Regions from separate parts of the Spongiibacter sp. genome, predicted to be linked through region 1. Evidence: predicted binding sites of a transcription regulator. Region 1 holds the regulator's gene; each other region holds the start of a gene.

Evidence for each region. Region 1 encodes PhoB, which activates phosphate uptake and scavenging genes when phosphate is short. Its sites were predicted from a motif close to TGTCATAAANNTGTAACA; they were not measured.
Region 2: tfpB (type IV pilus assembly ATPase TfpB) is a predicted target of PhoB. The motif match lies at 1,317-1,334, and genes of this name have one in related genera.
Region 3: AC5DB9_RS05450 (beta-helix domain-containing protein) is a predicted target of PhoB. The motif match lies at 1,477-1,494, and genes of this name have one in related genera.

Annotation. Positions count from the first base shown of each region.
Region 1 is NZ_CFHTQA010000062.1:7,275-10,535, reverse strand. Features, by position in the region: gene AC5DB9_RS15840 (SPFH domain-containing protein) at 1-699, shown strand, start outside; gene purU (formyltetrahydrofolate deformylase) at 724-1,578, shown strand; gene phoB (phosphate regulon transcriptional regulator PhoB) at 1,657-2,367, shown strand; gene phoR (phosphate regulon sensor histidine kinase PhoR) at 2,377-3,261, shown strand, end outside.
Region 2 is NZ_CFHTQA010000007.1:71,324-74,584, reverse strand. Features, by position in the region: gene AC5DB9_RS04675 (inorganic phosphate transporter) at 1-478, opposite strand, end outside; gene AC5DB9_RS04670 (TIGR00153 family protein) at 512-1,189, opposite strand; gene tfpB (type IV pilus assembly ATPase TfpB) at 1,348-3,135, shown strand; gene glnE (bifunctional [glutamate--ammonia ligase]-adenylyl-L-tyrosine phosphorylase/[glutamate--ammonia-ligase] adenylyltransferase) at 3,159-3,261, shown strand, end outside.
Region 3 is NZ_CFHTQA010000009.1:35,551-38,811, reverse strand. Features, by position in the region: gene argH (argininosuccinate lyase) at 1-1,369, opposite strand, end outside; gene AC5DB9_RS05450 (beta-helix domain-containing protein) at 1,537-3,123, shown strand; gene hemC (hydroxymethylbilane synthase) at 3,205-3,261, shown strand, end outside.

The sequences.
Region 1 (3,261 bases):
ATTCCCTACGTTGACCAGGTCGCTTACAAAATCACGACCAAGGATATCGTGCTCGATATCCCTTCACAGGAAGTGATCACCGAAGATAATGCGGTGATCATTGCTAACGCTGTCGCCTACATCAACATCGTATCGCCAGAGAAAGCGGTATACGGCGTTGAGGATTACAACATCGCCATCCAGAATCTCGTTCAGACGGCGTTGCGCTCGATTGTCGGTGAGATGTCGCTGGACTCGGCACTGTCGTCCCGCGATCAGATTAAAGCCAAGCTAAAAGCGGCGATCTCCGATGATATTGCCGACTGGGGAATTACCCTGAAGACGGTTGAAATTCAGGACATTAACCCCTCTCCGACGATGCAGCGCGCGATGGAAGAGCAGGCCGCTGCCGAGCGTCAACGGCGGGCGGCTGTGACCAAGGCGGAAGGCGAGAAGCAGGCTGCGATCCTCGAAGCAGAAGGGCGTCTTGAGGCGTCTCGCCGCGATGCCCAGGCCGAAGTCGTACTGGCCAAAGCCAGCGGGACGGCGATCGAACTGGTCTCCAACGCCGTGAAGGGCGATGAGCTGCCAGTGCTTTATCTGCTGGGCGAAAAGTACACCGAGGCGCTCAAAGAGCTGTCGGCATCTGGCAACGCCAAAACCGTGGTGCTGCCCGCAGATCTGCCTCAGGCCGTGCGCGGAATATTGAATAAAGTCTGATTTAGTAAGGTTTACAGAATTACCATGCAGCACACTTACCGCCTTATCACCAGTTGTCCCGATCGCGTCGGGATTGTTGCCCGTGTCAGCCAGTTTGTGGCAGAACAGGGGGGCTGGCTGACCGAGGCCAATTACCATTCTGATGCCGACAGCAATTGGTTCTTCATGCGCAATGAAATTACCGCCGAGTCGCTGGGCATGAAAGCCGATGCGGTGAGGGAAGCGTTCCGTCCCATTGCCGAAGAATACGGGATGGAGTGGGAACTGGTGGATTCGGCACGCCGCCGTCGCGTGGTGATTATGGCCAGCCACGCCTCCCACTGCATTGCTGATCTGTTGCACCGCTGGCACAGTGGTGAACTGTATTGCGACATTCCCTGTGTTATCTCCAATCACGAAAACCTACGCAGTATGGTGGAGTGGCACGGCATTCCCTTCGAACACGTGCAAGTCGACCCGAATAACAAGGCGCCTGCCCATGAGAAAGTCCAGTCGCTCGCAGCGGCTTACGAAGCGGACTGTATCGTCCTTGCTCGCTATATGCAGATTATCCCCCCGGAATTCTGTCGAGCCTACGCCGGTCGAATGATTAATATTCACCACAGCTTTTTACCGTCGTTTGTTGGCGCCAACCCCTACCAAAAGGCGTATGACCGTGGTGTGAAGCTGATTGGCGCGACCAGTCACTATGTGACAGAACAGCTGGATGAAGGGCCAATTATTGAGCAGGATGTCATCCGAGTGTCACATCGCCACAGCAAAGATGATTTGGTTCGGCTCGGCAAAGATGTGGAAAAGTCAGTGCTTGCCAGAGCCTTACGTAACCACTTGGAAGACCGGGTACTGGTTCACGGCAATAAAACCGTCGTATTCGACTAGACTGACTTGTCATAAAATTGTCATTAAAGACCGTTTAAATGCAGGCTCAAGTACTTAGGCGGCGTTAAAGGGACAAGCATGACGACAACCAAGACCATCCTCATCGTCGATGACGAGGCAGCCATTCGCGAAATGATTCGCGTAGGCTTGGAACTTGCGGGCTACGATTGCCTGGAGGCAGCCAATGCCCAGGAAGCTCACGGCATTATTGTTGATCAGCGACCAGACCTGGTGCTGCTCGACTGGATGATGCCGGTCACCAGCGGTATCGAGTTGCTGCGGCGCCTGCGGCGTGAGGAATTGACTCGCGATATGCTGGTTATCATGCTCACCGCCAAAGACGATGAAGACAACCGCGTGCAGGGGCTGGACGTTGGCGCTGACGATTACATCACCAAGCCTTTTTCCTCTCGCGAACTGCTGGCCCGCATCAAGGCGGTATTGCGCCGGGTGAGCACGCCCGACCAGGAAGAGAGTATCGATGTGGATGGCCTGCGCCTCGATCCCGCCAGTCACCGCGTTTTTGCCGATAACGTGCCTCTCGATATGGGGCCGACAGAGTTCAAACTTCTCAAATTCTTCATGACCCACCAGGAGCGTGCCTACAGCCGTGGACAGCTTCTTGATCAGGTGTGGGGCACCAATGTCTATGTCGAAGAGCGCACGGTGGATGTGCATATCCGTCGACTGCGCAAGGCACTTCTCACAGACAGCCGCGATTTTGGTCAGCTTATCCAGACCGTAAGAGGCACCGGTTACCGCTTTTCAGCAACAGGAGTCAGCGCATAGCGCCGGTTCATGCGGTATTACGATTGGAAGACGGAACTGGTCAGAGTCATGCTGCCGCTGGCAGCTGCTGCGGTTCTGTCGACAGCGTTCGAACTGGGTGCCTGGCCGGTGTTTGTGGTGGCCGCGGGAATCTGCACCTGGCTGCTTTGGCAGCTTCAACGTTTGAGCGACTGGCTATACCGAGGCTCCGGGACGGAGCCGCCAGAGGCGATAGGCATGTGGGGTCAAATTTTCGATACCATTTATGATATGCAGAAGCAGGCGACGGGGGATCACGATCGCTTGCAGGCCATGATTGATTATCTGCGAGCGTCGTTCGCGTCCATGTCTGACGCGGTGGTGATGCTCGATCATCAGGGCAATATCGAATGGTGTAACGATGCGGCATCGGAGTTGTTGGGGCTGCGGCGAGAGGACGATACCGGCCTCCAGCTGCTCAACCTGATTCGTGCGCCATCATTTGTCGGCTATTACGAGGCCGAAAAATACGGGGCACCGCTGGAAATGGCCTCCCCGGTGAATGCAGACATTCAGCTGAGTATCAGTATCAGCTTCTTTGCCGAGCGTAATCGCCTGCTGTTTGCCCGGGATATCACCCGGACTTATCGCCTTGAAAAAATGCGCAAGGATTTCGTGGCGAACGTATCCCACGAATTGCGCACCCCTCTGACGGTTATCAATGGCTACCTCGAAACCTTCGCGGAACACGGCGGCGAAAATCCGCGCTGGGATCGTGCTATTGAACAAATGCTGAAGCAGTCTCGCAGAATGCATCACCTGATTCAGGACCTGATGCTGCTGTCGCGACTGGAGTCGGTGCCCAAGCCCAAAGAACAGGATCGTATTGTCTTGCGACCTCTGCTGGAAATGGTCCGAGAAGAGGCGCTGGCGGCG
Region 2 (3,261 bases), on a different contig from region 1:
AAATCGTGCCCGCCAGTACCGGCGAGACCACCCAACTGGCGACGATCTGTCCAACTTTAGGCCAAGCTACAGCGTCCATATCGATGCCTACGGCGGCAAAGCCGACCAGGGCGCCTACGATGGAGTGCGTCGTGGAGACCGGCCAGCCCATCAGGCTGGCAACGAACAGCCAGGTGCCCGCGGCCAGCAGGGCTGACAACATCCCGTAGACCAGCAGGTCGGGGTGGTCCGACAGGTAGTCGGGGTTGATGATGCCTTTGCGAATGGTGTCGGTAACTTCGCCGCCCGCCAGATAGGCGCCACAGAATTCGAAGAGCATGGCGATGAGAATCGCCTGTTTGATGGTCAGTGCCTTGGCACCTACCGATGTCCCCATGGCGTTGGCGACGTCGTTGGCGCCGACCCCCCATGCCATGAAGAAACCGAAAAGACAGGCAAGTAACAGCAGGAGCTGCCCGTGTTCAGCAATAATCGACATGTGTAATCCTTAAATTATGCGGGTTATCCCTGCTTAGCGGGCAATGATGACTTGCAGGCGTGAACCTACTTTTTGCGATTTATCTGACAATTCGCCGATCAGTTCGATGACTTTGTACAGAAACATCACGTCTACGGGTGGCAGGTCGCGCTCAATGGTAAACAGCTCCGCGCGGATGGTGACCTGCAGCTGGTCAGCTTCATATTCCAGCGTGTCCAGCTCCTCGATCATTTTTTCCACGACTTTCACTTCGTGGCCGCGGAAGCCGGTTTCCAGCAGTTCGTCCAGTTCCTCAATGGCCTTTTTTGCTTGTGAGGACGTGGAAATCGCCAAGTCGACATAGGTGCGCATGTTGTCGACCAGTGAATCAGGGATTTCCATTTTTCGGCCCAGCATCAACCCGGCGATATCTTTGGCACAGTTGGCGATGCGGTCCTGCATGCTGAGCAGGTCGAGAAGGTCGGAGCGGGGAACGGGGAGGAAGAGGTTGCTGGGCAGGTTGAGGCGGATATGCTTTTTCAGTTGATCGGCTTCGTTTTCCAGCTTGACGATTTCCTGCTGGGCTGTCGCCGCTGCCTCCCAGTCTTTGGCGATGACGGCGCTGATAAAGGGTTTGAGTGCTGCCGCACAGAGTTCCGCTTTTTGGATATGATCCTGAATCGGCTCGAAGGGAGACTTGCCAAACAGGTTATTCAGCTTGTTGAGGGGCACGTCAGGGCTCCTTGCATGCGCTTGAGTTTAAAATGCGGCGATTATACGGACGCATCGCCGCCCTCACCAGTTTTGTGCGGTATGGCATGTCGCGCTGGTATAGCGGCACCGGGGCTTGTCATAATGATGCGGTATAAATATGACAATTCGGAGTCAGCATGCCCAGCCAGCTCAGCCGCCACGGTCCCTTGGATGTCGCCAATGTACTCCGGCAGTTAGTCGACGACGGCCTTCTGGCGCCGGAGCTTGCCCGGCGCACCGCCGTCAACCCGCCTCGCAAGGGTGACCGCCCGCAGCACCCCCTCAACTTCCTCGCCAGTCAGCAACTGGCCAATGCCCGGCGACCGGGGGCAACCCTGAGTATAGACACCCTGCTGGGGTGGTTGAGTGCTTACTGCGATTTACAGACGGCGCGCATCGATCCATTGAAAGTAGATGTGCCGTCGGTCACCGAAGTCATGTCCTTCGCCTTTGCCCAGCGTCACCGCATTCTGGCGCTGTCGGCGAGTCGGGAGGAGGTGGTGATTGCCTGCGCCGAGCCCTTTGTCGACGGCTGGGTGGAAGACCTGCAGCAGGTGCTGAACCGGCCAATTCGCCGTGTGATTGCCGATGCCGAGGCGATTGATCGCTACACCATCGAATTTTACAGTCTGGCGAAATCGGTGCGGGGCGCCAGTGGTGATACTCGCGGTGGGGCGGGAACAAACCTGGAGCAGCTGCTGGAAATCAGCAAGCTCAAAGATCTGGATGCCAACGACAGCCACATCGTCAATATTGTCGATTGGCTGCTGCAATACGCCTACGATCAGCGGGCCAGCGATATTCACATTGAGCCCCGCCGCAAGCAGGGCAATGTGCGCTTTCGCATCGACGGCGTGCTGTGCACAGTTTACCAGCTGCCGCCGCCCGTGCTTACGGCGGTGGTCAGCCGGCTGAAAATTCTGGGGCGCATGGATGTGGCAGAAAAGCGGCGCCCGCAGGACGGCCGGCTGAAAACCAAGAATCCCAGCGGACAGGAAATTGAGTTGCGTCTGTCCACTCTGCCTACCGCCTTTGGCGAAAAGCTGGTGATGCGGATTTTCGATCCCGAGGTTCTGCTGCGCAGCTTCGATGAGTTGGGCCTGCGCGGAGAAGACCTGCAACGCTGGCAGTCGATGATTCGGGCGCCCCACGGGATCGTGCTGGTCACAGGCCCCACTGGTTCGGGGAAAACCACCACGCTGTATTCCAGCTTGCGCCAGATCGCCAGTCCTGAAGTGAATGTCTGCACCATCGAAGATCCCATTGAGATGGTGGAAGACGCCTTCAACCAAATGCAGGTGCAGCACAACATTAATCTGGACTTTGCCAGCGGCGTGCGCGCGCTGCTGCGACAGGATCCGGACATCATCATGATCGGCGAAATTCGCGATCTGGAAACCGCTGAAATGGCGATTCAGGCCGCGCTGACGGGCCATCTGGTGATTTCCACGCTTCACACCAACGATGCCCCGTCGGCGGTTACCCGCCTGTTGGAGCTGGGGGTGCCCGCGTATTTGATCCGTGCCACGGTGCTAGGCGTGATGGCCCAGCGGCTGGTGCGTACCCTGTGCCCGCACTGCAAAACCCCCCAGTCCAGCGATGAGCTGGATCCCAGCGGCACCGAGTGGGCGGCGCTGACCGCGCCATGGAAACTGTCACCGCCAGCGCAGTATTATCACGCTCCCGGTTGTCTTGAGTGCCGCAACACTGGCTTTTACGGGCGTCAGGGCATCTACGAAATCCTCACCGTTGAGGGGGATTTGCAGGCGGCGATACAGGATGACGTCGCACTGGATGAAATGCGTCTGCTAGCCATGAAAAAAGGCATGCGCACCCTGCGTCTCAGCGGCGCGCGGAAAGTCGCGGCGGGCGAGACCACCATTGCGGAAATTCTGCGCGTTGCGCCGCCGGTGCACAGCCAATAATGCCAATCGAATTCAGGAATCCCATGAGCGCAAGCGAACTGAATATTCAACACGAGGAACTGCCCCCGCTGCTGGCTGAGGGGCTGGATCTGCGCTGGCAGACACTGCTGGAGCGTTGTGACGAGG
Region 3 (3,261 bases), on a different contig from region 1:
GGTCAGCGGCGGCGCGCACCTGAGCCGGTGCAGTACCACCAGTGTGATTGCGAGCGTTGACGGAACCTTCCAGCGTCAACACCTCAAACACATCGCTGTCGATATCCTTGCTGAACTGGCGCAACTCGTCCAGCGACATTTCCGACAGGTCTTTGCCCTCGGCAATACCGTAGGCAACAGATTTACCCACCACCTCGTGGGCGTCGCGGAACGGTAGTCCTTTACGCACCAGATAGTCGGCCAGATCGGTCGCCGTTGAAAAACCGCGCATGGCGGCTTCGCGGGTGACGTCGGCGTTCACCGTAATCGCCGGCACCATATCAGCGTAGGCCTTGATGCTGTCTTTGAGGGTATCCACCACATCAAACAGCGGCTCTTTGTCTTCCTGATTGTCCTTGTTGTAGGCCAGCGGCTGCGACTTCATCAGCGTCAGCAGACTGATCAAGTGACCATTGACCCGACCAACCTTGCCGCGAATCAGCTCCGGCACATCGGGATTTTTCTTCTGAGGCATGATTGATGAACCGGTGCAGAAGCGATCCGGCAAATCGATGAAATTGAATTGCGCGGAGGTCCACAGTACCAGTTCTTCACTGAAGCGCGACAGGTGGGTCATCAGCAAGCTGCCTGCAGCAGCAAACTCGATGGCAAAGTCGCGGTCGCTGACAGAGTCCAGCGAGTTTTCAGTAGGGCGGTCAAAACCCAGCAGCGAGGCGCTGTACTCCCGATCGATAGGATACGTGGTACCCGCCAGTGCCGCCGCGCCCAGCGGGCTCTGGTTCATGCGCGCCGCGCAGTCCTGCAAGCGGCTGAAGTCACGCTCCAGCATTTCGTTCCAGGCCAACATGTGATGACCAAAGCTCACGGGCTGCGCCGTTTGCAGGTGTGTAAAACCGGGCATGATGGTATCGGCTTCGCGACGAGCCAGCGCCACCAGCCCCTGCTGCAGTCGGGTCAACTCGCTGCAGATAGCGCCGATTTCATCGCGCAGGTAAAGGCGAATGTCGGTGGCAACCTGATCGTTGCGCGAACGACCGGTGTGCAGCTTCTTGCCGGTGATGCCGATCTTGTCCGTCAGCCGCGCCTCGATATTCATGTGCACGTCTTCCAGGCTCACCGACCACTCAAAGCGACCGTCCTCGATCTCGCTGCGGATCTCTTCCAGGCCCGTCTGAATCTGCTTCAGCTCGTCTTCGCTCAACACACCCACTTTGGCCAGCATCGCCGCGTGCGCCAGCGAACCATTGATATCGTGGTGGTAAAGGCGCTGATCGAAACTGACGGAGGCAGTAAAGCGCTCAACAAACTGATCGGTGGCTTCAGCGAAGCGTCCACCCCAGGGTTTGATGGTCGGCTCTTGGTCACTCATTGCAAGGCGGGTCCTGTGTCGGTCGGGCGCGTGGCGAGCACGCTCTGAAAAGCCGCTGAGTATAGCAGAGTTCACCCCGCCGCCGAGACCTGCGAGCTTAACCTGCATGTCATATAGCAGCGCCATAATTCCCCGCGCACTCTTGCCCCTGTCAGAAAGGATCGCCGATGAACTCTGTGGATACTCCCCGCGCCAAATTGGTCGAACTGCTGTGGCAGCTTAAAACCGCCATGGAGCAGGGCAGCAACCGCCGTATTCATTTCAACAGCCTGCTGCGCGACTCCGCCTATCGCCGCGAGCTGATCGATGAGGCCGCCACCAGCCAGCAAGCGGACTTGCGCGAACTGGGTCTTAGCTTGCGAGTACTGAACAGCGACGGCGAACTGACCCAACGCGACGCTGGGGTCAACCCGGATATCACCGAAACCGTCAGTGCGGGCAACCGCCCAACAACGCCTTCCGGCGGTCAGCAGCGCAGCGCCCTGTGGGCCGTCGCGGCCTTGATACTGCTTGCGATTGCCGCCGGCATCGTGCTGCTGGATAACGGCCCGCGCCAGCAAACCGTGCAGGGCTCGCTGCGCGGCACTCAGCACTGGGATGCCGACACCCTCTGGCGGCTGAAAGGCATTGTCTATCTGGAGGGCAATGCGCAATTGAGCATCGAAGCCGGCACCGTAATCCAGGGTGAGCCGGGCAGCGCCTTGATCGTTACCCGCGACGCCACCCTTACCGCTCGCGGCACCGCCGACGCCCCCATTGTCTTCACCAGCGCCCAGGCGGCGGGTCAGCGTCAGGCGGGGGACTGGGGAGGGCTGGTATTGCTGGGCAACGCCCCGGTGAACAGCGGTGAAGCGCAGATAGAAGGGCTGCCGATGGATGATCGCCGCGGCCGCTTCGGCGGTGGCGATACCGGCAGTCATTGCGGCGTACTCGACTATGTGCGCATTGAATTTGCCGGCTATGAAGTCTATGCCAATAACGAACTTAACGGTCTTACACTCGGCGGCTGTGGCAACAACACCATCGTGCGACACGTGCAGGTTCACCGCGCCGCGGATGACGGCATCGAAGTGTTCGGCGGCACCGTCGACTTGCAGCGCGTTGTGATCAGCGGCGCCGATGACGACTCGCTGGACTGGGATATGGGCTGGACCGGTCGCGTACAATTCATGCAAGTACTGCAGTATCCGCAAATGGGCGACAACGCCATCGAGGCCGACAACAGCGCCAGCGATCACGCCGCAACGCCGGTCTCCGCGCCCACGCTTTACAATGTCAGCCTGCTCAGTCTGTCCAGCAGTGAAAAATTTCAGCGCGGCATTACTCTGCGACGCGGCAGCGGCGGCCACTTTCACAATATGCTGATCAGCGGCTTCTCCGGCGAAGCCATCGACATTCGCGACATCAAAACCGTGTCCCGCTTCGATAGCGAGGAGCTGAGCTTCAGCGCGATGGCAATCGTGAATAACGGCCCGTATCCCGATGAGCAAGGCAAACACAACGACGACGGCGGCTTCGACGAAGCCCGCTTCTTTGCCGAGTTCGCCTTGACCGCCAACCCCGGCCTTGCCGGACTATCGGCCGACGACCCACAACCCGATTTCCGTATTGCCGCCGGCTCGCCGCTCGGCCAAGGCGCCAGCGCACTGCCTCAAGGCGAATTCTGGGACGAGGCCGCCGAGTATATCGGCGCTCTGCGACCCGGCAGCACAAAGACATGGCTGGACGGCTGGACCCAGTTCCCCAGCCGCTGACGCAAGCATCACAGTGGTTTAGTCTGCCCAGCGGCTGGCGTATGATAAGGCGCTTTAGCTTTATCCACGGACCCCAGCCCTATGTCTGAACGCACCCTGCGCATCGCCACCCGCGAAAGCCTGCTCGCCCTGTGGCAA